Regions from separate parts of the Protofrankia sp. Cas3 genome, predicted to be linked through region 2. Evidence: riboswitches for the same ligand, from Rfam matches in the RefSeq annotation. Region 2 holds a riboswitch; each other region holds the start of a gene.
The links. A riboswitch is a leader RNA that binds a small molecule or an ion and turns the genes downstream of it on or off. The one in region 2 is predicted to bind cyclic di-AMP.
Positions count from the first base shown of each region.

Region 1: it holds a riboswitch for cyclic di-AMP, as region 2 does, so the genes downstream of both, U9983_RS12875 (transglycosylase family protein) here and U9983_RS12435 (C40 family peptidase) in region 2, are expected to answer to the same signal.
Region 3: it holds a riboswitch for cyclic di-AMP, as region 2 does, so the genes downstream of both, U9983_RS25780 (transglycosylase family protein) here and U9983_RS12435 (C40 family peptidase) in region 2, are expected to answer to the same signal.
Region 4: it holds a riboswitch for cyclic di-AMP, as region 2 does, so the genes downstream of both, U9983_RS22210 (C40 family peptidase) here and U9983_RS12435 (C40 family peptidase) in region 2, are expected to answer to the same signal.

Region 1 is NZ_CAUVXP010000057.1:8,923-16,733, reverse strand. Features, by position in the region: gene U9983_RS12910 (MMPL family transporter) at 1-749, shown strand, start outside; gene U9983_RS12905 (nucleotidyltransferase) at 802-1,899, opposite strand; gene U9983_RS12900 (GNAT family N-acetyltransferase) at 2,134-2,646, opposite strand; gene U9983_RS12895 (NAD(P)-dependent oxidoreductase) at 2,639-3,721, opposite strand; gene U9983_RS12890 (CAP domain-containing protein) at 4,042-4,851, opposite strand; gene U9983_RS12885 (hypothetical protein) at 4,972-5,436, opposite strand; gene fbaA (class II fructose-bisphosphate aldolase) at 5,579-6,616, shown strand; cyclic di-AMP (ydaO/yuaA leader) riboswitch at 6,840-7,012, shown strand; gene U9983_RS12875 (transglycosylase family protein) at 7,018-7,811, shown strand, end outside.
Region 2 is NZ_CAUVXP010000054.1:21,628-29,438, forward strand. Features, by position in the region: gene U9983_RS12430 (CHAP domain-containing protein) at 1-689, opposite strand, end outside; cyclic di-AMP (ydaO/yuaA leader) riboswitch at 1,079-1,237, shown strand; gene U9983_RS12435 (C40 family peptidase) at 1,352-2,035, shown strand; gene U9983_RS12440 (peptidoglycan-binding protein) at 2,183-3,076, shown strand; gene U9983_RS12445 (hypothetical protein) at 3,372-3,743, shown strand; gene U9983_RS12450 (hypothetical protein) at 4,022-5,188, shown strand; gene U9983_RS12455 (hypothetical protein) at 5,247-5,990, shown strand; gene U9983_RS12460 (protein phosphatase 2C domain-containing protein) at 5,987-6,838, shown strand; gene U9983_RS12465 (protein kinase domain-containing protein) at 6,850-7,811, shown strand, end outside.
Region 3 is NZ_CAUVXP010000228.1:42-5,979, forward strand. Features, by position in the region: partial or broken gene U9983_RS25765 (ABC transporter permease) at 1-1,707, shown strand, start outside; gene U9983_RS25770 (ABC transporter ATP-binding protein) at 1,704-2,639, shown strand; gene U9983_RS25775 (ABC transporter ATP-binding protein) at 2,636-3,433, shown strand; cyclic di-AMP (ydaO/yuaA leader) riboswitch at 3,697-3,869, shown strand; gene U9983_RS25780 (transglycosylase family protein) at 3,874-4,431, shown strand; gene U9983_RS25785 (hypothetical protein) at 4,531-5,382, opposite strand; gene U9983_RS25790 (hypothetical protein) at 5,474-5,938, opposite strand, start outside.
Region 4 is NZ_CAUVXP010000153.1:3,140-10,950, forward strand. Features, by position in the region: gene U9983_RS22185 (glycoside hydrolase family 26 protein) at 42-1,280, shown strand; gene U9983_RS22190 (TIGR03085 family metal-binding protein) at 1,316-1,936, opposite strand; gene U9983_RS22195 (hemerythrin domain-containing protein) at 1,988-2,794, opposite strand; gene U9983_RS22200 (magnesium and cobalt transport protein CorA) at 3,501-4,691, shown strand; gene U9983_RS22205 (hypothetical protein) at 5,461-5,832, shown strand; cyclic di-AMP (ydaO/yuaA leader) riboswitch at 6,309-6,479, shown strand; gene U9983_RS22210 (C40 family peptidase) at 6,686-7,693, shown strand.

The DNA of each region.
Region 1 (7,811 bases), on a different contig from region 2:
AGGCGTCCTTCGACACGATCAAAGCGCTCCGGAGTGCCGTCCACGCGATACCTGCCGCGGACGCGCTGGTCGGCGGAACCACAGCGGTGAACCTGGACGTACGCACCGCCTCCGTACGCGACCAGAAAATAATCATTCCGGTGGTCCTGGGAGTCCTGGCCGTGATTCTCGGGTTGCTCCTGAGAGCGGTGGTCACTCCAGTACTCCTGATCGCAACCGTGGTGCTCTCGTTCCTCGCCGCGCTCGGCGCCAGTGCGCTCGCCTATGACTGGCTGTTCGGCTTTGCCGGAGCCGACCCGTCCCTGCCGCTCCTGGGATTCATATTCCTGGTGGCGCTGGGAATCGACTACAACATCTTCCTGATGATCAGGGTTCGGGAAGAAGCCGAGAGACTCGGCCCCCGTGCAGGCGCGCGCCGCGGGCTGGCCGTCACCGGCGGCGTCATCACCTCGGCGGGAGTCGTGCTGGCGGCCACCTTCTCGGTGCTGTTCATCCTTCCACTGGTGCAGCTCGCGGAGGTGGGCTTTCTGGTCGCGTTCGGAGTGCTGGTCGACACCTTCGTGGTGCGCTCGATCCTCGTGCCCGCGCTGGCGCTCGACATCGGCCCGAAAATCTGGTGGCCGAGCCGCCTGGCAAGGCTGCCTGCGGGGCCGCCGGGACCGGCAGCCGGCACCGATCCCCCCGGTAGCGTAGGTAGCGTCGGCAACGAGGTTCTTGTGGGGCCGCCGGCGGTGCGAAGAAAACCATGATCGCACCGCCTGTCATCCGCCGGCCAGCTCTAAAACAGGCTAAAACGGGTTCTTACCCGAAGGTCGGAAACTCCGGCCCGAAAACCTGCCGCCACAGGTTGACGGCATCCTCGTGCCGACCCGCCTGCTCCGCCTCAACAGCATCATCAGCGTGGACGCGCGCGAACCGCACCGACTCCGCGAGCGCGTCGCAGTCGTCCCCCTGCAGGTAGGTCGACAGGTCGCCGCCGACCTCCGCCGGGTCGTAGGCGGTGAACCCCTTGTTCTCGACGTGCCGGAAGACCTCCGCCAGCGCCTGCCGGGTGTTCAGCCCGCGGTTGATCAGAACCTTGCCCGCGAGCGCCTCCAGGTGGAACGAACGCAGATGGCTGCCGCAGACCCGATTCCACGCCTTGAGCAGCCGAACCGCCGAGGCGACCCGTGGGCCGGCATCCGCCATCCAGCTCGCGTGCCGCTCCGGCCGGGTCGGCAGCCAGCCGCCGACGCAGTCGGGCATGACGTAACCTGCCCGTGGATGGTCGAAGGCAGGCACGAGATGGACGTCCGGCGCCGAGTTGTAGACGATGCGCATGGCCTGGCCACGCGTGCCGATCGTCTGGATGCGCTCGCCACCGATCGCGTTGCGAACGCAGAGCAGCAGGTCACGTGAGTCCCAGCGGAAGCGCTTCCAGGCGCTGTTCGCTGCGCTGAACACCACGAAGATGTCAACCTCGTCCAGCGGGCGGATCATCGTGTCGCGCCCTGCGGAACCGATGGTAGCCACACCGACCAGCGGCAGCGCGCAGCGCGGTGGAAAGATCGCCCGTAGGGCCTGCTCGGCGTCGTCCCGACGGGCGTCGATGACCGCGCGGTCGTCGACGTTGAGGCGGATCAGGTCGTCGAGCTTGGCGAAGGCGCGCGCGGTCGTGCCCACCAGCAGAGGACCGGTCATCGCACCTGTGATGGGACCGGTCTGCGGGTTAAGCGGACCGACCCCTGGATCATCCGGGAACAGCGGGTTGTGTGCTCCTGGCCCGGTCTCGTCCGAACGGCGCCAGTGCGGCGGAATGATCAAATGATCATATGTGACCTCAGACCCACGCGGCCGCATCAGGCCTGGCACGTCCGGACTGTCCACGGGTGCGACTTCACGCCGGGTTTCCACGCTCACTCTGAGAACCTCCCAGGCACCTTCGCGCCAACCGTACGGTCCCCCATCCATGACACGCGCCGATGGCCAACCGACACGGACGCGTGAACTGGGCGGCTGGCTCACACCGTCCCATTCGCGACATCGCATCTATGGTGCCGCATCCTGCAGCGGGGCAAACATCGGGGCCAGTCTGGTTACCTAAAGTCACAGATCCGGTGGAATTACGGAAGTGGTGAGGCGGCGGATGTGACGTTACGGAGGGGGCGGCCGGAACCAGACCCGCCAGCCACCGGACAGCACGATGTCCGCGGGCACGAATGCGGTCGCCACGGCCAGGCGCTCACCCGTTCGGTCACCGACACGCACCCGGGCCTCGACGACCACCTGGCCGCGGAACTCCAGCCAGCCGGCCAGCGCCCGCAGGGCCTCGGTCGCGTACCCCCGGCGCCGGTAGGGACGCCCGATGGACACCGACACCAGTGCCCGCCGGTCGACGGCGTCCACCGCCAGCAGACCGACGGCCACCGAGTCCTCACCACGCACCGTCCAGGTCATCACGCCACGCCCTCCGCCGGCCCGGCGACGCAGATCACGCCGCAACGCATCGGTCGAATCATCGGCGACGTCGACAGCGATCCCCTGCGCCTGGTGCAGGCACGCGCCCGCCAGCACCGGTCCCAGCTCCTCGGCCACGAAGCCGGCGTTCCACACCGTCAGGGGAAGCGCAAGCAACCTCGATGTCGTCAGGGTCGGCCCTTCACCCACGGCGGGCGGGCTCCACGACGCCGAGCAGTCCCCGCTCCCGCAGCAGCACCTCGGTGCGTGCCATCCCCTCGTCGAGGCCGACGCGGGGCGCCCAGCCGGCCAGGTTTCTGATCTTGGCGATCGAGTAGGTGCCCGTTCGGGCCAGCTCAGCCAGCGCGAGCGGTCCAAGATCAACATAGGCTCGGGGGTGTAGACGCGAGCTCACCCGTCCGGACAACCACCTGCGCCCGACCAGCAGCCGGTCCGCCGAGTCGAGCGCACGAACAAACGCCGCCGGCACCGAGCCCGGCAAGGCCACGCCGGCCATCCGCGCGTATCGGCCGAAGAAGTCGGATGCCGAAACACCCGCCCCACCCGTGACATGCAGGATCTCACCAACCGCCGCCGGGCAGTCCATGACCGCGGCGACCGCCGACACCAGATCGTCGACGTGGACGGGGCTCAGGATCCCGCGGCCGGAGTCCACCAGGACGAAGCGGCCGGCCCGCAACAGCAGCAGCGGCCACAGGGTCCATCGACCGGCCCGTGGTCCGTACGCGTCGCCGACCCGTAGCACCGTCACCGCCAGACCGCGGGATGCTGCGGCCACGGCTGCGTGCTCGGCCGCAGCCAGCGCGTCAGCCCGCGCCAGACCGGTCATGGTGACGGGCACGGCCTCGTCAGCGTCGGCAGGGAAGGAAGGGCCCAGCACACTCACACAGGACATGTGAACAACGCGACCGACGCCGGCGCGGTGGCATGCGTCCAACACGCCAGTGGTGCCGGCTACCGTGATCCTACGCATTTCACTGTCCGCAACCGGTATCGGCCGGCTCGGCACGCCGGCTCGGACCGCGGCCAGCTCGCCACCGCCACCTGTGCCGACGGCCGCCGCGTGCACGACAAGATCCGCCCCGGTGAGCAGTTTCTCCCAGTCACCGGGATGGGTGACGTCGGCCACGACGATGCCAGGACCACGGCGGACGTCTATCGGCACAACATCGTAGCCGCGTCGGCGGAACTCGTGCACGACCGCGTCCCCGATGAATCCCCCGGCGCCGGTCACCACCGCGCGAGCCACGTCGTCCCCTCTCACCCCTGGGACCTACCCGGCAGATCCCCGATCCCGGTAATCGGCCTTCCCGGAAGATCGCTTCCCGATCCACCGGACTCCCCGCCAAGACGACACCCGGATACCTCAAGGTCTATCAGACAGGCCTAACGTACCGTCACGCCGAGCACGCAGACAGGTCGTTCCGGTCGCACGATATCGACCCTACGTGATCGGAGCCCAAGAGTAACGGGTTTCAGGCACCGGCGGCCGCGACGACTCGGCCGCGGCCACCAGCCCGGTGCAGCGCCGGCATCCGCACCCCAACCACCGGCATCTTACTCTAAGTAGCTCTCTAATCGCTCTTACGGCGTCCCGAAATCCTGCGTCCAGTACGTCCCGTAACTGCCCCCGGTGCCGTAACCGACGCCGATCTGCTTCAACGAGCAGTTGAGGATGTTCTCCCGGTGCCCGGAACTGTTCATCCAGCCCACCATGACCTCGGTCGGAGTGCGCTGCCCAGCGGCGATGTTCTCCGCGGCGATCGAGAACTGGTACCCGGCAGCAGCCATGCGTTGAAAGGGCGTGCGCCCGTCCTGGCTCGTGTGGCTGAAGTAGTTATGCGTCGCCATGTCGTCGCTGTGCGCCTGCGCCGCGGTGGTCAGCCTGGAGTCGACGGTCAGCGCAGCGCAGCCGGCCTTGGCCCGTTCGGCGTTCGTGAGCGCTACCACCTGGGAAGCCGGGTCTGCCGATGTCGGCTCGGTGGCGGTACCCGGCGTAGCCGCTGTAGGAGGAGCGACCGGAGCGGCTGTGGCCGCCGGGCCGCCCGCCGTGGCGTCCGCGACCGGTGTGGACCACGGCGGCGAGCTCGGTGGGAGCGACGCCGCCCACGGCCACCCGCCAGGTTTGACAGCGGTGCGCATGTGAACGGTCTCACCAACCGTGCCACGATCGACGGTCTGTGGCGGTACAGACCCCTGCGCGGGATCAACCGGTGACGTCGAGGACACCAGGGCCGGGGACGACGCCCCAGGACTGGTCGCGGCCGCGGGCCCTCCCCCGTGGACGAGCTGGGCCAGGAGCAACCCGACGGTGGCGAGAACGAAAACGAAGACTGCCAGGACGGCGCCGGACCATCCCTGCCGGGAACGGCGGTGCTTGCGATGTCGAACCATGGAACCTTCCGTGTGGTCGGTCCCCCCCGCGCTATGCCCCCTCCATCCGGGACAAGGGTAGCGAGTACTAGGCACGGTGAGCCATCCCGTATCGCTTTTAACCGAATAATCATGAGCAGATCAGGCCAGTGTGGCGCCACCTCGGATCCACCCGACGACATGCCGTGTCGGACGGGCGACCAACGGCCCTGGCCGGCTGCCCCGGGTGACGCCCAGGAGCGCCCGGCAACAGGGGGCAAACGTCCGCACCCGTCGGACAAACCGGGCCACATGCGGGGCCAGAGTGCCAAAGTGCTGGTAGGACACATCAGGACGGGCAAGTATCCGGACGTGACGCCGTTCGAGACGGGGCCCGTCCAAGGGCAGCGCGCTAACATGACCCATTACGGCGCCAGCGGTCGCGACCAGCGGGATCCCGGGCGTGGGGGCACCAGACGACACGCCCGCATCCGGGTCGGCCGCGAGCATGCCGGCGGCGACCAGGATCGTGTCATCAGGCAGCCAGAAAACGACGAGGATGCCGCTGTCGACGAAGACGAGCGTGAAGATGACGGCATAGAGCACCGCTCCGGACAGGCCATCCACACTCGCACGATTCGAGCCTGTCTGCCCCCGAAGGCTCGATCATCGTACCCTTCGCGCGACTCCAGTCCGCTGTTCATATCCAAATCGGCCAATTATCGACCTAACGGACACGCAACTCCTACTGCCCACAGGAGCCACAACCATGCCCATCGCCACCCCGGACGTCTACGCACAGATGCTTGACCGGGCCAAGACCGAGGCATTCGCCTACCCGGCGATCAACGTTACGTCATCGGAGACCCTGAATGCAGCCCTGAAGGGCTTCGCCGATGCCGGCAGCGACGGCATCGTGCAGGTCTCCACCGGCGGTGCCGAGTTCCTCTCCGGCACCCGGGTGAAGAACATGGTCCTCGGCGCGCAAGCACTCGCCGAGTTCGCCCACCATGTCGCCAAAGCGTATCCGGTCAATATCGCCCTGCACACCGACCACTGCCCCGCGGACAAACTCGACACCTATCTGCGCCCCCTGCTTGCGATCTCCAAGGACCGGGTTCTCCGCGAAGGGCGGGATCCGCTGTTTCACTCACATATGTGGGACGGATCGGCAGTCGAGCTGGAGGAGAATCTCAAAATTGCCGACGGCCTCCTGATCGAATGCCACCAGGCCAAGATCATCCTGGAGGTGGAGATCGGTGTCGTCGGCGGCGAGGAGGACGGCGTCGTCGGTGCGATCGACGAGAAACTTTACACCACGCCGACGGACATGTGGCGCACCGCCGAGGTTCTCGGCACCGGCGAACGGGGCCGCTACATGCTCGCCGCAACCTTCGGAAATGTGCACGGTGTATACAAGCCGGGCAATGTGAAACTCCGTCCGAGCATCCTTCGGGACGGGCAGCAGTATGTCGCGCAGCAGCTCGGTCTGCCAGTCGACGCCAGACCGTTCGACCTGGTGTTTCACGGCGGTAGCGGTTCCGACCTGGCCGAAATCCGCGAGACGCTGGACTACGGCGTTGTCAAGATGAATGTGGACACCGATACCCAGTACGCATACACCCGGCCGATCGCCGACCATGTCTTCAAGAACTACGCCGGCGTACTGAAAGTGGACGGCGAAGTAGGTGTGAAAAAGCAGTACGACCCACGCAGCTACGGCAAGGCAGCCGAGTCCGGTATGGCCGCCCGTGTCGCGCAGGCCTGCGCAGACCTGCGCTCGGCGGGGCGTTCGCTGACCAGCTGACCCATCCGGCCAAAGGAGGCGCGACATCGCGTTTCGCGCCTCCTTCGGCCGCCGGCAAGCAAGCTGAGCGCACGCATGCGCGCGTTAGCAGTCGATCTCGAGGAACGGCAAGAGTGGACAGCGCGATGTGCGCATAGTCACGAACCGCATTCACGGCTTGTTCAGCCACCAGCAATTCTGGTTATGGTCTGCGCCGTGCCCGTCGATACGATGGGGACACGTCGGGCGGCACGCCGAATCCTGCCCTCGCTCGACGAAAACCAAACTTGCGGCAGGAACGGGGGACCCACTTTCGGACGTCGATATCGGGCGCCCTCGGGGTGAAGCCGTGAAAGCGGCCGGGCAGTCCCAGCCCGAATCCGACAGCTCACCTCGCAGGCGTGGGGAAGGGCATTACCAATATGTCCAGTACACGTTCTCGTGGTCGACATCGTGGAGTTCGCCGGGCTCGGGCCCGGGTCCGGGTCCGTACCAGGGCCATGGTGGTGACCCCGGCCCTGGTCGCCGCGATCAGTGGCGGTATCGCGATGTCCCAACCGGCCAGCGCCGCCACGACCTGGGAGGGGCTTCGCCAATGCGAGTCCGGCGGTAACTACGGGGCGAACACCGTCAACGGCTACTACGGCGCGTACCAGTTCTCGCTGGGCACCTGGCAGAGCCTGGGCTACACCGGCCTGCCCAGCGCTGCCTCGCCCGGCACCCAGGATGAGGCCGCGATCAAGCTCGCCGCCCGCTCCGGCTTCGGCCAGTGGCCTGCATGCGGCAAGGGCATGGGCGCCGACCAACTCGGGGGCGGCACCAACCCGGCCGGCACCGCAAGTCCCGGCGCATCGGGCGCCGACAGCGGCAGGGATGCACCGGACACCAGCGCATCGGACTCGAGCTCATCCGACACCGACTCGTCGCAGGCACCCTCGTACGGCAGGAGCGGTTCCTCTCGCTGGCAATGGCGCACGGTGAGCACGGACATCTCGTCGAACTCCGCTGATGCGACGCCCCTTACCGCCGACCTCGTCGATCAGGTGCGGTCGGACGTTCGGTCGTGGCAGCACCAGATGAACAGTCTTGGCTACAAGATCCAAATTGACGGTCGGTATGGACCTGAGTCGGCCGGCGCGGCCAGCCGCCTGCAGGCCGACAAGGGCCTGGCGGTCGACGGAATCTGTGGGCCGGAGACCTGGGGGGTCACCTTCAC
Region 2 (7,811 bases):
GCCTGGAAATCACGGAACGCTGTCTCCGTCAGCGGGCCGAAGGCGCCGTCCGGGGAGAGCAGGCGATTGTCGCCCTCCCTGCCCGTCGCGATGTTGAGCGCGTTCTGAGCGGTCGTGACCGGGTGGCGCAGATCCGGGAACACGCCTGACTCGCCCTGATCGAGAGACCCGCGCGCGACCGTCGGGAAGTAGGCGAACCGGTTCGGCGGGTTCTGGGGGGCGAGCGGGAAACGCGGGCCACCGCTGAACATCGACTGCCAGTTCACGCACCCGGCGATAAGTGTACCGCCGGCAAGCCAGGTTCTGCGTAGTACCTGATCGTTTCCGACGTTGCCCTCGACCGTGACGACATTATTGCCGGTGCGTTCGACGACCAGGCCGGTGTGGGTGTCATTGCCAGCGGCGGTTTCGTGGCCTGTCCAGTCAAAGATGATCTGGTCTCCGGGGTTGGCCTCGGTGGAGGCGATGGCCAGGCCGTGGGCTCGCGCCCAGGACCAGATCGTGGGCACGTACGCCGACTTCAGCGGCAGGTTGATCCCGACCTGCTCGAACATGCACCAGACGAAAATCGCGCACCATGCATTCCCGTCGTAGCCGAACTCCTGGCCGTACTTCGTATGGTTATGGCCATCCCCGGCGTAGCCGACCTCCGCCAACGCATGCTCGACCAACTGTTGCACAGCCGTCATCGCTGACTCCTTTTCGGCGACGCCGTGTTGGCGGCCGGGACCGATGGTAAGGATTCGACCGAAGACGATGCCAAAACCCCTGCCAGAACCCCTGCCAGATGAGACAAGACGCACCCCCGTCGATTGGCCTGTTTGCTCATCGCTATCACCGTGCGTGTCCTCGCGGCCAGTGCATGTCGGTATTCTGCCGCCGAGCTCGACGCACGGTCGGCGGTCTTGATCCGATTCTTCTGACCGGCCGGTCGGATGATTAATACGCATAGTAGTCGACATGCGTCGAGATTCGCAGAAAATGGCCCTTGCGGTCACAGCGTGTAGTTCGCTACCGTGGCCGGGCTCTCAGCAACACCGGGCCGAACGCCGAGTTCTGCCCTCGGTCCGGTGTTCCCTTCTAGTAATCACCAGGGCAGCAGCGGGGGAACCAGGACTTGGCGGACGTCGCCCTTGTGGCGCCGTCCTCGGGGTGAAGTCGGCCGCGGATCTCCGCGCTGACCGGGCTTCCCGGCCCGAACCCGACAGCTAACCTCGCAGGCGTACGGGAAGGATCATTGTTGCCTGCATATCAGGCGTGTGCAGATTCTGCTGACGGGGTTCCGTCCGGACACGGTCGCCACCGTGCACCGACCGCCAGGTCCAGCTTCCGCCGCCGGTCCGCACGTGCGGTGGTTGCCGCCGCGGCCACCGGGACCGTCGCTCTGACCGCTTTTGCGGCCCCCGCACTGGCGAACGACGCCGGGGCTGACAGTCCGGCCGGCTCGACCACTGCCACCACTGCCACCACTGCCACCACTGCCACCATTGGTGCCACCCCCACCGCGCAGACCTGGGCCGGTGATACCGCTGCCGGTGACGCCGCTGCCGGTGACGCCGCTGCCGCGCCCTCGGCGTCCGACCCGGCATCGGCCGCTGGTTCGGTGTCGGCCCAGACTGGCGGCCTCTCGGCACCGCCGGACAGTGCGTCGTCGCGGCAGGACGGTTCCGCGGCGTCCACTGCCAGTCTTGGTGAGAAGATCGTCTATTTGGCATCGAAGCAGGCGGGCAAGCCATACGTGTGGGGCGCCCAGGGTCCGAACTCCTTTGATTGTTCCGGGCTTGTCCAGTACATCTACAAACAGCTCGGCCGGAGCGTGCCGCGGGTGACCGACGCCCAGTACGCGGCGTCGCAGAAGATATCGCGGGATGCCAAGCAACCCGGTGATCTCATCTTCTTCGGGCAGCCCGGAAACATCCATCACGTGGCGATCTACGCCGGGGGCGACATGATGTGGGCCGCTCCCCACAGCGGAACCGTCGTCCGGCTTCAGAAGATTTATTCCACGAGTTATCTCGTTGGTCGCCTGGGGTGACCTGGCTCGGCTGGTAACAGACATGCGACCCGTCATGGCCGGGCTGCCGCGTGCCCCACCGTGGGCATTCCGCCAGTTTGGCTGTGACGGGTGCGTCCGCGCGGCGCCTATGAGCCGATCGACGATACTGAAGTGAGATATCTGATAATGACCAGGGGAAGGCACAGAAAGCAGTCCCAGTACAACCGCGGCGCGGTGGCTGCCACCGCCGGTGTCATCGGCGCGACGGCGGGAATGATGCTGACCGCGGGTCCGGCGAGCGCGAACCCCACCGCATCGCCCGGTGCCGGTACGGCGCCTGCGCCCGGCACGAGTTCTGTCGCTGCGACACCTGTTCCCGACGCTTCCATCGCCGGTGCCGGCAGGAAGGCGGGACTTGGCGGTTGCGACGGGAAGCCGCTGCAGACCTGGGTCGCGGTCGCGCTGGCCGAGTCCGGCGGCAACGCGAACGCGCACAACCCCAATGGCGAGGATTCCCGGGGACTGTGGCAGATCAACATGCGGGCGCATGCGGGCTGGGTCGGCGGGGCAGATCTGTTCGATCCAGCCATCAACGCCCAGGCCGCCAAGCGGGTGTGCGACATGCAGGGCATCGGAGCATGGAGTACGTACACCAACGGGTCCTACCGCGTGTACCTCGGGCGGGCTGCGGCAGCCGCCACCGAGGCAGCTGGTGATGGCGCGACAGGCACTTACCAGGCCGCTCCCACCGGCCCAGGTGGTCCTACTGGGCCGGTCAGTACACCGGCTACACCGGTCACTACGCCGGACCGGACCGCTGCGGCCGACGTGGCGCCGGCACGACGGGTCGCCGATCCAGTGCCCCGGGCGCGGGAAGTCCGCTACACCCACCGCGGGCGTCCCGGCGTGCGCCAGATTCAGCGAGCGCTGACCGGACGTGGCTACCCTGTCGTGGCGGACGGAAAGTTCGGGCCACATACCACAAATACGGTCAAGGCATACCAACGCCGGCACGGACTTGCGGCCGATGGCGTGGTCGGGGCGCGGACCCGCGCTGCGCTGTTCTCTTTCACCGCGTAGGTCCCATTACCGGATAGATCATCAGATTCTATCTGTATTGTCGCGGAGAGTAGCGGACTTCAGCGCATCCGTCGGGATGCATTTGAACGGCTTCGTGACCCACTGGCATGTCAGGAGCGCAAATAATAACAAGGCTTTTCCAGGTAAATGGTGCTGCGGTCGACATCGACCCCGTCTCCGCATTTTTGCATCATTCTGCGTTTGGCGGCAGGACCATCATGATTTCCGGTTGACTCCTGGTGTGGGTGGCATAGATTTATGCCTGTAAATGACAGCTCGATGTGGAGGGGATCGAATGGAGCAGCAGCAGGCGCAGCAGGTGGAGCAGTATCTGCGGCAGAACTGGCAGGAGATCCGGCACCAGATTCTCGACCAGTTCGTCCAGGTCAGCACCGCTGATCTCGAAGCCGCTTCCAGCGTCAACGATCTCGTGCGGCGGATCGCGGACAGGTCGCATTACACCGAGCCCTACGTCGAGGCCCGCCTGCGGGAACTCGTCGGCGTCGCAGCGGGGGTCGGCCAGTCGGCGCAGGCCGAGGGCGGGGCCGAGCAGGCGACCGCCGAGGACCAGCGGAGCACCGAGGCCGTGGGCGAGGAGCAGGCCGAGCCCCTCGGCGGATCACGGCAGGCATTCGGCGGATCGGAGCAGCCTGCGGATCCTGGGTGAGATCTGATTCCGGCTGGGATCGGCACGCGGCAGGACCGGGTCCGCGGTTATGCGGCACAGGCCGCGTCCGGAACATTTCGGGCGTGGCCGCCGCGGCCTGTGCCATCATGGTGCCCACACCGCGTTCCCACCGTGCCCCCAATCGTGCGGTCACGTGGACGACATGTCAGTCCTCGGGGCTATGCTGCTTTTCTGATCACTATAGTGCCCTGTAAGGTCACGAATAGCAGCAGACATTCGGGGGGCTTCGGTTGCTACGAGGCAGCCATCATCACCGCGTGACAGACGCGGCGGGCGTTGCTGTGCTGCCCCCACGTCGATTACGGGCCCCGCTACCTGCGACAGGGACGATTGCCATCGTCCTGGGGCTGGCCACGGGGCTCGTCCTGGGGTCGGCCATTGCGGGGCCGACCGTTGGGGGTCTGCCGCCGGCATCCGCGCTCACCCCGGCGGCCACGCCGACACCGGGCGGTGACAGCGCCTTTGTGATCCGTGTCGTGGAGCTGCCGGCGACGGTCGACCGAGCCGTGCTGGGAAACCTCAACCGCTTGCTCAAGGACATACCGGCAACCGGTGGTGCCGTTGTCGTACGGGTGACCGGCCCGTCCGCCCTGCCCGATGACCGTCGTGACCTGACCGACCTGGATTCGATCTTCAATCGCCGGGCGATGCTCGCGGTCGAGGTCGCATTACCGGCCCAGCCGACGCCGGGTGGCTCACCAGATCTCGGGACGGCCGGTTCGTTGCTGCTGGCGATTGCCGACCACCGCTTTGCCGACCCGGACGAATCCCGTGCCGCGCTGTCGCGCAACAGTCGGTCAGCGGCGCCCTGCGCGAAGGAATGTCAGAAGCAGGTGGAGGGTACCGCGACGGAACACGACGCGGGCATGTACGCGACCAACGACGACGTGTTCCTCCTGGCTGCCAGGCCTGGGCAGGGGTCCCGGGTGCAGACACTGGGAAATCTGGCCAACCCGGCTCCCCCGACTGAGGACCAACCGATACTGCCGACGTGGGCGTATGTGATGATTGCGGTTGTGATTCTCGCGTTCGGTGCCGTTGTTCTGCGTGGACGCCGCCTGCCGTTTCCGGTCGGGCTGCGTCGGCGGCGACGCAATGGCGATGCCGGGGATCAATCCGCAGGAGCCACAAGATCCGCAGGAGTCGCAAGCGGTCCAATCGGCGTGACCGGTGGGCGGGCCGAACCACGGCCGGTTTCCCGGGTCGCGGCGCCGAATGTGGCGCTCGGCCCGGTCGGCACGGTGCATTCCGCGTTCGACCCGCAGGGTTACGTCGCGGTCGACGGCGGACTTTACCGGGCAACGTGGATGGGAGGTCCCGGATCGCCCCGACCCCGCGTCGGCAACCAGGTGTTGTTGAGGATGGATGAGGTGGACGGACTGCAGGCGTGGCCGCCACAGGATCACTCCGGCGTCCGGCGATAGAACCACCTGGGGCCGCCGGGTGTGCGAGAAGGAACTGGAAACGGGGACGAATCAGACAATGGCTCCGCGCAGCAGCCCCGACCGGGCGACGGACCGCCGCCAGCCGCGGGACGTCATCGGCAGCATCCCTATTCCCCGGCCAAGCCATCGCGTGCTCGTGGTCCTCTGCATGGACACCTCCTATTCAATGCGCGGCGAGGCGATCGGCAGGCTCAACGACGCGCTCGCCAGTTGGGCGCGCAGCATGCACGGGGGCGAGAAGATGGCGGCGACCACCGAGTTCGCGCTCATCACGTTCGGTGCCGGGGGAGTGCGCAAGTGGCGCGGTGACGAGAGTTTCGATCCGCGTAGCGACCGGACACCGTTTGTACCCGCCGACGGTTTTCGACCACCGATGTTGATCGCCGATGGCGTGACACCGTTGGTCGAGGCGGTTCGGCTCAGCATCTCGGTCATCGAAGCGCGCAAGCGGCAGCTAGCCCAGGAAAAGGTGACCTGGAAGCGGCCGCTTGTCTGGCTTGTCACCGATGGCAGGCCAACCGACGACCAGGGGAAACCGACGACGGACTGGCGTCCACTGGCGAGCGAGATCCGCGGGCTGGAGGCAGCTCAGAAACTCGCTCTCTTCGCGATCGGCATCCCACCTATCGACGACCAGGGCCAGGAAACCCTGCGTGAGTTTGCGCCGGAGCGAAACATGGTCTACGGGCGGTTTGACTTCAGTGACATCCTCCTGCAACTGGACAGAAGCGTGGAGGATCCCAACTACAAACTGCGTGGCTACCAACCGAGGCAGGCGTGACCGCCGGCCCGCAGCCCGCATTCACGGGACGAAACGAAGGCCGCGGCCGGCCCTACCGCTGGCGGGTCCGGGGAGCCAGCGTCCAGGGATATTCACACGTGCGGGAAGGGCGATGGTGCGAGGATTCGTTCGCCCATCTTGCCCTGTACAGCCGGGAACCCCTGCCCGACGTCCACGTCCTGGCGGTGGCAGACGGCGCCGGATCGGCACCGCGATCAGCGGAGGGCTCCCGGCTCGCGGTCGCCATCGCGACCCGGCTCGTGCGCGACCGGATCCACACCGGCGGCCGGCCCGCGAGCGCGCCCGACCTGCGCCAGCTGCTGGCGGCGGTGCATGAGGACATCGTCACCGAGTTCCATCGGGTCGTCACCGCGGTCGCCGGCGTGGCGCATGTCGGCGAGTTCGCGACGACGCTGACGGTCGTCGTGCTCGCTCATCCCATCATCGGCTACCTGAGCATCGGGGACGGCTTCATCGTCATCCGCACCGGTGACGGGGGACAGGCCAATCTGCATCTGCTCGACGCCGGGACGGCCGACGCCGAGCATTCCAGTCAGACGGTCTTCCTCACCTCGGACACGAGCCGGGCTGTGCGGGTGCATGCCGTCTACGACCCGTGGATCACCGGTGTGTTCGTATCGACCGACGGTCTGATCCCGGTCGCCTTGCGGCGCGACCCCGACGGCCGGCTGGCGGTGGCCAGGGAGCCTGTGATCGACACCGTGCTCAGCCTACTTGACGACGATCACTTCGATGCCTCCGGCCTCGTCCAGCTGCTGTTACGGGAGGCGGTCACCGATGTGACCCAGGATGACACGACACTGGTGGTGGCCGTCCTGTGCCGGTGATCGAGATTTTTGTGAACGGACGCAGGCTGACCTGCTCGACCGTTCTCGGCAGCGGTACCGAGTCGATCGTCTACGCCGTGGATGCCGATTCCCGGCAGGCCGCGAAAATTTATCGGGAGCCCGACACCGAGCGTAGCCGCCGGCTTGAGTACATGCTGCGGGCCTACCGCGCATCGCAGTTCGTCGAGCCCGCCTCCGGCCATCCGGGGCTGGTGTGGCCGCAGGACGTCGCCCGCGATTCCACCGGGACGGTGCTCGGTTATGTCATGCGGCGTTCCGATCATCATTCGCTGAGTACATTCCTTGAGCACCGCACCCGCCTGAGCGCATTTCCGAACAAGGACTGGAAATTCCTGCTGGGGGTGGCCAGTAATCTGGCCCAGCTGGTCGCGATCCTGCACGACCAGGAAATCGTGGTGGGTGATCTCGCGCCGTCCAACATCCATGTTCGAAGCGACGGGCTGATCAGTTTTCTCGACTGTGATTCGTTGCAGTTCTCCTATGACGGCGAGGTTTTCGCCTGCCACACCGTCACCCCGGAATACGCTGCGCCCGAGTTGCTGCCGGAGCTTTCCGGTCCCAAGAGCGTCGAGACGGACCGCTTCGCCCTCGCCGTGCTCATATGTCAACTGCTGCTGTGCGGTGACCATCCGTTTCACGGCATTCCGGTCCGGCCGCTGGACGTCGACCCGTCACCGGAGACAAACATCCAGTACGGCATCACCGTCCTGACGGCGCCCAGCGAGGTCGACGTCCCGGCCGAGGCCATCGAGCCCGGTGTCCTGCCGCCACCGGTCGCCGAGCTGGCCCGCCAGACGTTCGGGTCCGGGCACGGCACGGCCGCGACGCGTCCCGCCGCGCAGGAATGGGCCGAGGCGCTCGACCTCGCCTGGGACGACGTGCGCACGTGCGCGCACCGGCCGGGCCACACCTACAGCGGGCATCTGCCGGAGTGCCCTTGGTGCAGGCGGGC
Region 3 (5,938 bases), on a different contig from region 2:
GGCGTGATGCTCACTCTTGAAGCCGTTGTGGTGCGCCGGTTCGGCGGCGACATCGGGCCGAGCGTGCCCAGGGTGCTGCCCACCGGGACAACACATCTGTTCGGCGCACGGGTGCCCTACGACCGGCTCGTCCTGGCGGGCCTGACCCTGCTGGCTGCCACCGCGCTGTGGGCGGCCTTCCGGTTCACCCGGTTCGGCCTGGCGACCCGGGCCGCGGCCGGCAACGAGAAGGGGGCGCTGCTGCTGGGCATCTCCCCGTCCCGGCAGGCGGGCGCAACCTGGGTGATCGGCACGGTACTCGCCGGGACGATCGGCATCTTGCTGCGCGGCCTCCTGCCACTGGAGCCCACCGTACTCACCCTCGCCGTCATCCCCGCGCTCGGCGCGGCGCTCGCCGGGGACTTCACCTCCTTCGGGGTGGCCGCGCTGGCCGGTCTCGGCTTCGGGATGTCACGTTCGCTGGTCACCTTCATGGAGACCAGGACGTGGTGGCCGCATGTCAGTGGGCAGCCCCTGCCCGGGGTGCGGGAGGCGCTGCCATTCGTGGTCATCGTCGGGATCATGTTCGTGCGTGGCCGGAGCCTGCCGGTACGCGGTTCGGCGGCCCTCGCCCGACTGCCCTTCTCGCCCACTCCACGCGGTGCGGTGCCCCTGGCAACCGTCGCCGCCGCTGTCACCGCCATCGCCCTGTGCACGCTGAGTTTCGGCTGGCGGGGGGCCATCATCAACAGTCTCATCGGTGTCCTGCTGTCACTGTCGCTGGTGCTGCTGGTCGGCTTCGTCGGCCAGATCTCGTTGGGCCAGATGGCGATCGCCGGAGTCGCCGGTTTCGCGGTCAGCAAACTCGCCGACGGGGCGGGCATCCCGTTCCCGATCGCCCCACTGCTGGCCGCGCTGGTCGCCGCGGTCTTCGGAGCCGCCGCCGCGGTACCGGCGCTGCGCGTACGCGGCGTGAACCTGGCAGTGGTGACGCTGGCGGCCGCCGTCGCCATCGAGGAGCTGGTGTTCAAGAACGACTGGGTGGAGGGCAAGGGCGGCGCAGGCGCACCGGTAAGCTCGCCGGCCCTGTTCGGCCTGCGCTTCGGCCCTAACGATCCGTTCTTTCTCGGTGACGGGAAGCTGCCCAGCGCCGGATTCGGGCTGGCACTGCTGGTCATCGTGGTGCTGTTCGGCCTCGCCGTGTCCAACCTCCGGCGCGGTACGTCGGGCCTGCGCATGCTCGCCGTCCGCGGCAACGAGCGGGCGGCCGCCGCCGCCGGGGTGAACGTGGCGGCGACGAAAATCCTGGCCTTCGGGCTGTCGTCCTTCATTGCGGGAGTCGCCGGAGCGATGATCGGCTACCAGTACGGTTCGCTGACCGCGCCCACCTTCGACGTCTTCACCTCGCTCACCGTTCTGGCCTTCGCCTACCTCGGTGGTATCACCAGCGTGAGCGGTGCTGTGATCGGCGGGTTACTGGCCACCGGTGGGGTCGCCTTCTATACGACGCAGACCGTCTTCGGGGTCGGCAGCGAATTCTCGCTGCTGATCGGCGGCATCGGTCTGGTGCTGACCGCCGTCGGGAACCCGGAGGGAATCGCCGGAGCCCTGCGTGACACCGCCCGGACAGCCGACGGCCTGCTGCGCCGGCATCGGCCCGCGGCTGGGCCCCGGACGCGAGCTCGGACGCGACCGGCTGGCGATGCGGTCGTGGGAGGTGCCAAGTGACCCGATCGACCAGCGGGATCAGCCGTTCGGCGTCGACGCTCAGCGGTCCCGGCCGCACGGCTCCGGCGAACGCGGCGGCCTCCGCCGGGGCGCTGACAGTCGATGGGCTGACCGTACGGTACGGGGGTCTCACCGCCGTGGACGGTGTGAGCCTGACCGTCGAACCCGGCAGGCTGGTCGGTCTGATCGGCCCGAACGGAGCCGGCAAGACCACCCTCCTGGATGCCCTGACCGGCTTCACACCGATCAGCGGCGGCACCATGCGGTTCGGTGGGACCCGCCTGGACCGGATGGCGGCGCACCGGCGCGCGCGGTCCGGTCTCGGCCGCACCTGGCAGTCGGTGGAACTGTTCGACGAGCTGACGGTCGCGGAGAACCTGCGGGTCGCGGCCGAGCCCGCCCGCTGGTGGTCGTTTCTCGCCGACGCGGTACGGCCGGTCCGCCGCCAAGCGGACGCCGTCGCCGAGGCGCTGGCCGCGCTCGACCTCGGGTCGGTCGCTGACCGGCTGCCCACGGAGCTTTCGCACGGGCAGCGCAAGCTCGTCGGAGTCGCGCGGGCGCTGGCCACCCGGCCGTTTCTGGTCTGCCTGGACGAGCCGGCCGCCGGACTCGACACCGGCGAGAGCGCCCGGCTCGGCACGCAACTGCGCCGGCTGGCTGACGCCGGCCTGGGCATGTTGCTGGTCGACCACGACATGGGCCTCGTGCTCGGCACCTGCGACCTGGTCTACGTACTGGAGTTCGGAAAGATCATCGCTCGGGGCACGCCGGAAGAGATCCGCTCGGATGAGCGAGTGATCACAGCGTATCTCGGCACCCGATCCAGCCCGGAGGCCGGTACCGACCGGGACGCCGGGCAGCCGGCCGACTCGATCGAGCTGACCGATATAGCTGACATGACCAATATGACCGAAAACGAAGGGACGCCGTGACCGACGCCCTGCTCGACATCCGCCGTCTCGACGCCGGGTACCTCGGCATCCCGGTGGTGCACGGGCTCGACCTACGGGTCAACGCCGGTGAGATCGTCGCTCTGCTGGGTCCGAACGGCGCCGGCAAGACGACCACCTTGCTGACCATATCCGGTCTGCTACCGGTCATCGGCGGGACGATCGGGTTCCAGGGCCGTTCGATCGCCGGTGCCCGCCCGGACGTCCTCGCTCGACGCGGCCTCGCGCACGTCCCCGAGGACCGGGCACTGTTCATGGACCTGACCGTTCGGGAGAACCTGCGGCTCGCCGGTGGCCGTCGGGCCGCGCACACCGAGCGTGCTCTCGCCTACTTCCCGGCCCTGACGGACCTGCTGCGCCGCCCGGCCGGGCTGCTGTCCGGCGGGGAGCAGCAGATGCTCGCGCTCGGCCGGGCGCTGGCGACCGAACCGGCACTGCTCATGATCGACGAAATGAGCCTCGGCCTGGCGCCGGTCATCGTCGAGCGCCTGCTCCCCGTGCTGCGCCGGATCGTCGACGACACCGGCTGCGGGATTCTTCTCGTCGAGCAGCACGTGCCGATGGCACTCGAGATAGCGGACCGGGGCTACGTGCTCTCCCGGGGCCGGCTGCGGGTCGAGGGCACGGCCGACGAACTCGGCCAGCGCTATGATCTCGTCACGTCCAGCTATCTGGGCGAGGCTCCCGGCCCGGCCGGTGACCAGCCCGGCGCTGACAACGCCGGCACAGATCCGGCGCTCGTGGATACCCGATGCGCATCCGCCGGCCTTGAGTAGGCGGCCCCGCCGTCGGCGCCACCCGGTCGACCCGATTGTCCACAAAGCGCACCAAGCTCTGCGTCAAAATGTGGTTCCCATGTCACGGAAACGTTCCATCAATGCTGGCTGGTTAAAATGAACGCGCGCGCACGCGTATTAATGGTGATCGGTACCGAAATCAATGGTCGATGTTCGACTGTGCGCTTCTTCACCACCCCTTGCCGGCCGACCAGCGGTAGCCGATAGGGTTCCGCCGTGCCTTCGCAACGAGGGCGCGCATCGGACGAAACACGCCGAGTCCTGCCCCGTCCGATGATCGTCAAACCAACGGCAGGAGCGGGGGAACCACTTTCCGGGCGCCAGCGGGCGTCCTTGGGGTGAAGCCGCATGATGCGGCCGGGCATTTCCCAGCCCGAACCCGACAGCTCACCTCGTAGGCGTGGGGAAAGGGCATTTATATGTCCCGTTCGCGCGCCCGCCATCGCGGCAGCAGAGCAACCAGCAGATACACCCGCGCGCTCATCACCATTCCGGCACTCGCCGCCGCCGTCGGCGGTGTCGGCATTGGAATCTCGGGGCCCGCCAGCGCGGCACCGTCGGACGACCAGACGTTGTCGGCAATTGCTCAGTGCGAGTCCGGCGGCAACCCGACAATCGTCAATTCGATAGGCGCCGGCGGACTGTTCCAGTTCCTTCCCAGCACGTGGCAGTCAGTCGGCGGGACCGGTCTGCCGCAGAACGCCTCCGTTGCCGAGCAGTGGAACCGCGCCCGGATGCTGTACGCCCAGCAGGGCACGACGCCGTGGGTTTCATCGCAGTCGTGCTGGTCTGGAAAGGTCGACAGCGTCGCCAACACGGCTCCGACCGCCACACAGTCGCCGTCGGCGGGCTCGGTCGGGAGCGGCAGTGGGAGCGGGAGCGGAAACCCAGCCGACGACGCTCCCTCTGCCGCTAGCCACCACCGGCATTCATACTGGTCGCCCTGGTACCAGAGCACCCAGCCGACTGACGGCTAGACAACAGACGGAAAGGAAACCACCGGCACTCCGGTCGGGCGTCATCCGGCGCCCGACCGCTCGCCGGATTCCGCCACGAGCCGGTACGACTAGATCGCGCTACAAGACGCCGCCGGCATCCGCCGGATCGTCGCCGCGTGCGGGGGTTACGGGCCAGCCAGGCACGGACGGGTGCGTAACGTCCCTGCGGGTCACCGCCAGGAAGCTGACGAAACCGACGATCACAATCGCCAGAACCAGGCTGACCGGCCCGGTGCCCAGTTCAAGGCCACCGCGACCATGGGACACCCCCATCCAGTCGGCGAAGGAGGCACCGAGCGGTCGGGTCACGATGTAGGCAGACCAGAAGGCGAAAATCCCGTTCAGACCAGCCAGCCGGTAGGCCAGGGCCGGGACGGCCATCAGGACGGCAAACATCACACCCGAGGAGAAATAGCCCAGGTGCGCGGTTGTCGCGGTCATGTCTCCCAGGGCGGTACCGAGCGCGAACGTCGCCATGACCGTGGCCCAGTAGAACGCCTCACGACGACGGGTGTGGATACTGTGAATGGACAGGGTCTTCTCGCTCATATACCAGACCGTGAAGATGGCGGCCAGCGCGATCATGAAGAAGGCGGTTGACACGAGATACGGAATGCCAAATCCGACATGCAGGACATCGGCGGCCATCGTGCCGAACACACTGACCATGACAACGGCCGTCCAGTAGATCCAGACAACATATCGACGGACGTAGAACTGCAGCGCCAGCGCGGCCGCCAAGCACACGCCGGCGAGACCGACGGCAATCATCGGGCTGAGTTGGTGGGCCAGGTAATCCGACGTCGTCTCCCCCATGCCGGTGGTCAGCACCTTGGTGATCCAGAAGTACGCCGTCACTTCCGGGACCTTGCTCATTGCGCGTCGAGCACGGTCCCGAAGCACGTTCTGTTGGAGTTGACCTGTCGCCATGGTGGCAACGATGGCACAGCTATCCCCGCGCATCCCCAACCGGGTCGACGACCCCCGCGACGCCGCGTCCCCTATTGCCGGTCGCTCTTAGTCACCGTGTCCGGCTGACGGATGGTAACAAATCCGGCTGAGGTGGCGCAGACGGCTGCTCGGGTGGGGTGAGGATCGCCAGCTCGACCGCTGCGGCCACGGCGACGACGAACCCGATCGCAGCAAGCGGGAGGCAGCCCGGACGGACCTGGTCCCCCAACAGCGCAAACCCCATCGCGGCCGGGATGAGGGTTTCCGCCGCGCCCTGGCTGGCGGTGACAAGCGTCACCGAGCCGCGTTGCAACGCGGCTCCGAACGCACTCAACCCGAGCAGACCGTAGGCCAGTAGTGCCCAGGAAAGGGGGTCGGTGAGGATAGCGCCGAGGGTGTGATCGGCGTCCAACGCCCGTGCACACAGCGCGGTCCCGCCGAACGCCAGCCCCGACAGCGCTCCGAGCACCACAGCGGCGCGCTCTCCCCGCAGGGATCGGCCCGCCGCCGCGCTGGCGGCAACCAGGACGGGAAC
Region 4 (7,811 bases), on a different contig from region 2:
CGCCACCCCGGTTGGGCCCGACAGCGGCAGCCAAGAAGGTGGTGTCGATCCGTGGCCGGGTCTGGCTCGCCGGCCTGGGTGCTCTCGCGGTCGCTGCCACGAGCCTTGGCTGTCACGTCGCCCCGATCAGAGGTGATGGTGTCGGGAATGCAACGCTGGCGACCACGTCCGGGCCGTCCGCCACGCCGGTCGCCGGCGCGTCCATCCCGACGGCCGGAGTCGGCAACGACGACCCGAACGGCGGCCCTGGCCACGCGCCGGCCGCCAGCAGCAGCACCTACGCCGGACCGCCACAGGTCGCCGCCACCGTCCGATCAGCCGCCGTGACCGCCGTGGCGCCCGGCGGATCGACAGTTCCCGGCGGAGCCACAGTTCCCGGCGGAGCCACAGTTCCCGGCGACGGCCCCCTGTCCGGCGGATGGACCAGCGGCGTCGCCGCGGGCACTCTGGCGGAGGCGAACCAGTGGGCTGCCTTTCGTGGCCGGCCGGTTGACGTGGTCGTCACCTTTGCCGACCGGTCAAGCTGGGAAACGATAACGCACCCATGGCTCGGCTCGGACCCCGAGAAGTTCGCCGGCTTCGCCGGCACCTGGGTGATCAGTCAGCCGTTCTTCCCCGACTCCGGCGGCGACATCGGCGCCTGCGCGTCGGGAGCGTACAACTCGCACTGGCAGGAGTTCGGCCGGTGGCTGATCGGTCAGGGCCGCGCGAACAGCATCGTCCGGCTTGCCTGGGAATTCAACGGCGACTGGTTCCCCTGGTCTGCGTCGAACAAACCGGGGTCATGGGTCGGCTGCTTCCAGCAGGTGGTCGGTGCCATCCGGCAGACAGATGCCCAGGCCCGGATCGACTGGACGCTGAACTCGCACACCGACGGCGCCTTCGATTTCTACCCGGGTGACGCATACGTCGATGTCATCGGCATCGACACCTTTGACATGTGGCCGGCAAGTACAGACGAGAACTCCTGGAACACCCAGTGCGACGAAGCCGAAGGACTCTGCTCTGTGATCAAGTTTGCCCGCGCGCACGGCAAGAAGTTCTCCGTGCCGGAATGGGGGCTCGTCGGCACCCACGACACCGGTGCCGGAAGGGCTGGGCAGTCCGGCGGAGACAACCCCCTCTACATCCGGAAAATGCACGACACGTTCGTCGCCAACGCCGATGTCGTGTCGTACGAGGCATATTTCAGCAATTCGGATCCGGGCAACGTCCATTCCTCCCTGACCGGCCCAGTTGAAGAGCCCAGCAGCGCCCAGGCCTACGCATCGCTGTGGTGACGACGTTGCCGCCGCTACGATGAGCGGCTACCCACTCACAGGCTGACCCGGTCTTCGGCGAACGCCGTGACCACGCCGTTGTCGCCGTGAATGTCGACAACGGCGTGGTCACGGCGACCGAAGGCGAACAGGAGGAGTTCGGCCGGGTCACCGACGAGGGTCACGTTACCGGCACCACGCCGCAGCACAACCCGCCCCGGGCCGTCAGCACGCTCGGCGATCACTCCGACGGCGGACCGCCGGTAGGCGGCCCGACCGAACAGTTGAAACGATCTCCACAACGCCAGCTGCGTCCCCGCGTCAAGCAGGGGTCGCTCCCATCCGGGTCTGGCCCGCCGAACGTCCTCATGATGGACGAAGAACTCGACCAGGTTCGTGGCATCGTCAACCGGTCCGACACGGCCTGGATGCCACCACGGCGGGCCGCCACGGAAAATTTCCACCAGGTTCGGATAGGTGTCGCCGCGCATCGTGGACCGCTCCGCCGCCACCGTCACACCGTGCAACCAGTTTATCGCCAAGCCAGGCAGCGCGTACGGCACCCGGTCCCGAGTCACCAGATGAGCGACAAGATCATGCGCCGTCCAACCGTCGCACAAGGTGGCCTGTGCCGGACCGACCTCATCCAGAAGATCCGCAAGGGTCACACGCTGCACACGGGCACGTCCCATACGCGTAATCCTAGGACCTCGCCATCATCTCGGTGGCTACCGACGCGGTCGCCGTCGCCCTCGCGGCCCGTGCCCTCCGACCCCGGCCGCCTGGGCGCCACGAGGGACCTGCCGCCGACCGGCGATGCCACCAGCGTCGGTGCTGGCGGCACCAGAGGCACCAGAGGAGACATCAGTGCTGGCGATGCTGGCAGTGTCCGGAGTCGGAGTCGGAGCCGGAGCCGGAGTCGGACGTCCGAGCAGGTACCAGCCCCACAGTCCCGCCGGCGCTGGTGCCCGGATCCGTCCACCCGCGGCAACCCGGGCATCCATGGTGTCGAGGACATGATCCCAGCTCCCGGCAAGCCGCAGGACGAGGCCTCCAACCACAGCGGAGCGGGGAATGTACGGGTGGGGGCGGGTGGGCGCCCGCCGCATCGCCCGTCGGAACGACATGATGAGCCGGCGACGCTCGTCCGGGGAAAGTGTCTTCTCGAGGTCGGCGACCAGAATGTCCTCAGCGGCGATGTGCTGCTCCTCGAGCTCGGCCAAGCGCTCGCGCAGCGTTCCCATCGACTCGCCCGGCCGGTGCACGTCGCCCTGGATGTGCTGGGAGATGCCACGTAGCACCGACGAGGTTTCCCGCCCCTGGGCACACAGCTCCGCGATACGCGGCCGGCTGTCCGGGAGGCGGCGGCGCGCCACCGGGTAAATCGAGGTCTGCACCGAGTACATATGTGCACTGATCGCCGCAACCGCGGTATCGGCAGCCCGCAATGCGCGTCTGGGGTCCCCGGAGGTCGCCGCTTCGGTGAAGGTCAGCTTGACAAGCTGCGTCGCATCGTCATGGGAGGCGCTGATCATCTCAAGGAGGGACGTCTCGCTCGGATCATTCCGTTCGCCGACCCCGGGATCCCTGACTGGTCGTCCATCTCCCGGCCCCGTCGCGGATCCCGGCCCCGTTGTGGATCCCGGCCCCGTTGTGGACGTCATCGCCACCCCCACGCCTGCGTACTTCCACGGTGCGACGACCGAGCCGACAGCAGCGAATTCGGCACGCTACGGTCGACCGTCGACGGTCATCAGTCAAACTGTACGCTCAACGTTTCAGCTCCGCTATTCACCCGACGACACCAACGCAAGGTGCGTGCCCCGGCCCCGCGAGGCCGCGCCCCTGTTACCGGGCGCTCTTCGGGAACGATGTGAATCTGGTGTTGTGGCAGGAGCATCAGATTCACATCGTTAAGAACGCCTGGCAGTAGGGGCGTGGGTCAAGGAGTGGGGCTGGGGCGGGTGGGATCGCGAGGTGCGAGGAGGGGCCACCCTGGTGGTGGGTGTCGACCGACGAGCCGGGGTACCCGTGCATCGCGCAGCGATGGAAGGGTAGCGCTGCGGCGAGGTGCGTGCCCCGGTGCCGCCACGCCACTGGCACGCCACTGGCGCTGCCACGGCACGGCACGGCACGCCCCTCTTGCCGGGCGCTCTAAGCCCGCTCGAAACACCCGGCACCAGAAGAGGCCAGACCGACAGACCTGGCGACCGGCAGGACCATCAACGGAAGGAACCGGAAGTGAGCGACGAGCATGTCGATGACGACACCGGCGATCGGCAGGACAGGCGGTACCCGTCCGCACCGCATGCAGCCAGCCATCCGTCGACCCCGGCGGGATGGCTGGCGGGCGCCCTGGCCAGACCAGTATCCCTGGTCCGAATGGTCCCCAAACGGCGCCGCACCCGCCCTGAGGACCCTTCGACACCAACCGGCCGGGTGGTCGCCTGCCACGTCTACCGGGACGGCGCTCGCGACCCGCAACCTATCCACCACACCGATGCCCTGCGCGTCGCCCGGGACCACCACCGCGGTGGTTTCGCCTGGCTCGGCCTTTACGAACCGAGTGCGGCGGATCTGTCCAATATCGCCGATGTCTACAGCCTGCATCCCCTCGCCGTCGAGGACGCCGTCACCGCCCACCAACGGCCGAAGCTGGAACGATACGGGGAGACGCTTTTCGTTGTCCTCAAGACCGCCTGTTACGTGGAACACGAGGAGCTGACCGCGACATCGGAAATCGTCCACACCGGCGAGGTGATGGTATTTCTCGGACGGGACTTCATCGTCACGGTCCGGCATGGTGAACATGGCGGGCTCCAAGCGCTGCGCAGCCGGTTGGAGAAACAACCAGAAATGCTACGCCTAGGACCGTCGGCCGTCCTCCACGCCATCTGCGACCAGATTGTCGATGATTACCTGGTCGTCACCGAAAAGATCGAAGTCGACATCGACACCATCGAGGGCTCGGTCTTCCGCCGCTCGACCCGCCCCGACGCCAGCAAGGTCTACCAGCTCAAACGCGAGGTGCTTGAGCTCAAACACGCCGTCACGCCACTTGCCGCTCCGGTGCGGGCGCTCACCGAGCCGGGCGTCGGCAGGATCCCACCGCGGATTCAGGAGTACTTCCGTGATGTAGCCGACCACCTCGAACTGGTCACCGAGCGAATAGCGCGATTCGATGAACTGCTGTCGTCGATCATCCAGGCAACCCTGACGCAGGTGACCATCGCGCAGAACGAGGACATGCGCCGTATCAGCGCCTGGGTCGCCATCGCCGCGGTTCCGACGGCGGTCGCCGGCATCTACGGAATGAATTTCGATCATATGCCGGAGCTGCGGCAGGCCTGGGGATACCCAGCCGTTCTCTGTCTGATGGCGACGATCTGCTTCGCGCTGTATCGGTCCTTCAAGCGCAACGGCTGGCTGTAATCACAAATAAAAAACCCAGGCGACAAGAACCATACAACAACGACCACGCATCAAGCCGATGGTGTAGTCTATTACGCCCGTTGAATCACCGGGATCAGGTCACTGCAACCGACCGCCTCACCCGTGAACCCGGTACGGTGAAGAGGAAAGCCGCTGGCCGAAGGTCGTACGATCATGATACCGCTCGCCCGGCCACAGGCCCCGGGCAACCTGAGTCGGGGTACCGGCTGCCCCGGAGAGGCGAGAGTAGATCGGTGCCCCGAACCGGGCAAATCCAGGTGGATTACGGACCTACCAGGCCCCGCCGTGCGGCCATCGCAGGGCGTGGGTATCACCCGTTCGGACTATCACCAGGGGTGCTGCGGGTCACGCCCGGCCGCTGGGTGGATACCACCGGAGCGCCCTGCCGTCCTCCCGTTCGGTCCTACCCCTCCTGAGGACGGCGACCCATCAGGACTACCGTCTCGCTTTGATAGCTATTTCCGACTATGCAGTTCCGATATATCACCCGACGACGGGATTCACGAAGACCACGGCGTCGGCTACCGTAATCGGCTGTGTCGGCCCTTCGCGCGGGAACCCACCGTCAACCGCCGTCCCAGCGGCCGGCCAACGGCAGACGGCTAGGACTGCGATCACACCCCGTGCTGACCCTTGCAACGGACCTGCATGACAACGGTCACATCCCCCGCCGCGCCCACGACCTGACGTGTCTCAGCACACGGGACGACATCCGTGACATGGCCCACGACGTGCACGACGCGGTCCGATGACCAAACCGACGTACCCGGTTCGCAATGATCTTATCGCGGAGCTGGTAACAAGGTTGGACCAACTTGATCAGCTCCTCGGGCGGCTGGAGGATGCTGAGCGCCAGGCCGCGGACGCCAGCGAGCACCTGATGCGTACCCGGCGATGGCAGGAGGACACGGTCCGCGCGATTCAGGATGAGCGGGCGCAGATGCGCACTCATCAGCGGGCCCTGGACGATCTCGCGGACCGCGCGCAGGCCGCCGTCGAAGCCCTGTCCGGCCATTACCGCTCCCTGCCTGCCGAGGTTCACCAACTCGCGGTCGAACTGCACGTCCTGGAGACCGCCGGCCTGCTCTCCCGCCGCGCGACCCGCGCCCGCCGCCACTGACCCCGGGCCGCCACAGCCCCGGGCCGTCACAGCCCCGGGCCGTATGGCTCACGCGGGATGCGCCCCCACGGGATGTAGGAGCGAGACATCTCATAGCGATCGACACTATCCGTGATCGGATGACTCTACCAAGGCGACAATTTTCACTACTACATGGCAACGAAAGATAACTATCGGCGCTCGAGTGCCCCCCGCCGCCAGACTGCCGTCGCTATGGCGTAATGTCATCTTCCGCATCCTGTGGGTCACGGCATCGGGCGCCTCAGCCAGGCGGCCTGCCGCCCGGACCAACAGGTCAGGGCATGGCGGCGAGCTGGTCGGCATGGAGGATGGGAGGAGCCGATATGGTCACTTCTGTGAGCACTCGCCGTAGTTGTGAGGGACTAGTGTTTACTGGCACCATCCTTTTGAACTAGTCTCACCCCGACGTCACGACAACACCGGGCCGAACGCCGAATCCTGCCCACGGTCCCGGTGTCCCCTCCGAGTCGTCACCAGGGCAGGAGCGGGGGACCCATCCTCCACCGGACGACACCGAGCCGCGGTGCAGTCCTAGGGGTTAAGCGAGCTGTGCGACGGTCGCACGGCCCACCGGGCAGCCCAGCCCGAACCCGACAGCTCACCTCGCAGGCGAACGGGAAGGATCACAGCCTTGTCTGCGCCCGATGTGCAGCTTGATCCGGCAACATGGTCATATTCGTCGTTGCCGACAAAGTCGCCAACGAGATCGGCAACGACGTCGTCTCTGCGACCGCCTGCCGACATGACCGGGCGCTCAGCCCGTGGCAGGCACCGCGCGCCGGCTCCACCGTCGGGAACAAGTCGCGTCCGAGCCCGGGCCGCGGTAGCCGCGATGACAACCGGCACGGTTGCCGTGTCCGGTGTCGCGCTCGCCGGCTGCGCCCCGACCGACACCGGTATGGACGAAACCTCGGTCAGCTCGCGGATCACGCTAGGATCGCAGTTCGGAAGCCAGGCCTCCCTCGCAGGCCTGCGCACGTCGGTCATCAACCCGGCCACCTCGGTCGGCCCCGGCTCCATCACAAGCCAGGTGATCGATCAGGCCGACCTGCACCCGAAGTCGGCTGTCGCGCTGAAGGTCACCAATCCGGACGTCTCCGTGCAGGCCGACCAGCCCATCGACATGGGCTTCGCCCTCGAGGACGGAACGACCCACGCGCCGCTGCCGAACCAGCTCATCAAGGTTCAGGTGAAGCTGCCTGACGGCTGGGCGACATTCAAGCACCTGTACACCAACGAACAGGGCTTCGCCAGCTACACAGCCAAGATTCTCACCACGACACAGATCACGGCTATCTTCGACGGCACCGACGCCCTGCAGTCGGCGCACTCCTCGAACATCGGTACGATGACTGTGATGCCTGGTCCAGCCCCGGCAGTCCCGGCACAGGCGCCTCTATCGGTGGCTCGTAGCGTTCTTCAGGCATCCGGCTCCAGCGGGGCCAGCACGATATCACCGAGTACGATCGATGCAACGATATCCGCAGGCTCCCTCGGTCTACGGGCTATTTATCTGGCGGCACAACAGGCCGGTAAGCCCTACGTGTACGGTGCAGAGGGACCTTACGCATTCGACTGCTCCGGCCTGGTTCAGTATGTCTTCAAACAGCTGGGGCGCAGCCTTCCTCGTACGGCGGAAGCTCAATACGAGGCAACGACCCGAGTATCGCAGTACAACAAACAGCCCGGCGACCTGATTTTCTTCGGTGCACCTGGTAACATTTACCACATGGGCATCTACGCCGGTGATGGCAAGATGTGGGTAGCCCCAAAATCAGGTGACGTTGTCAAACTCGAGGCTATCTGGACCACGTCGTACTCGGTTGGCCGCGTCAGCTAGCGTGCAATCACAGTCCCAACGCCCTCTCGGGGGCCAAGGAGCCTGGTAGGTCGGCTCGTACGTCGGTACCGGCGACAGCAGCTTCCATCCCGGTCATGTGAAACGGTTAACGCTCCTT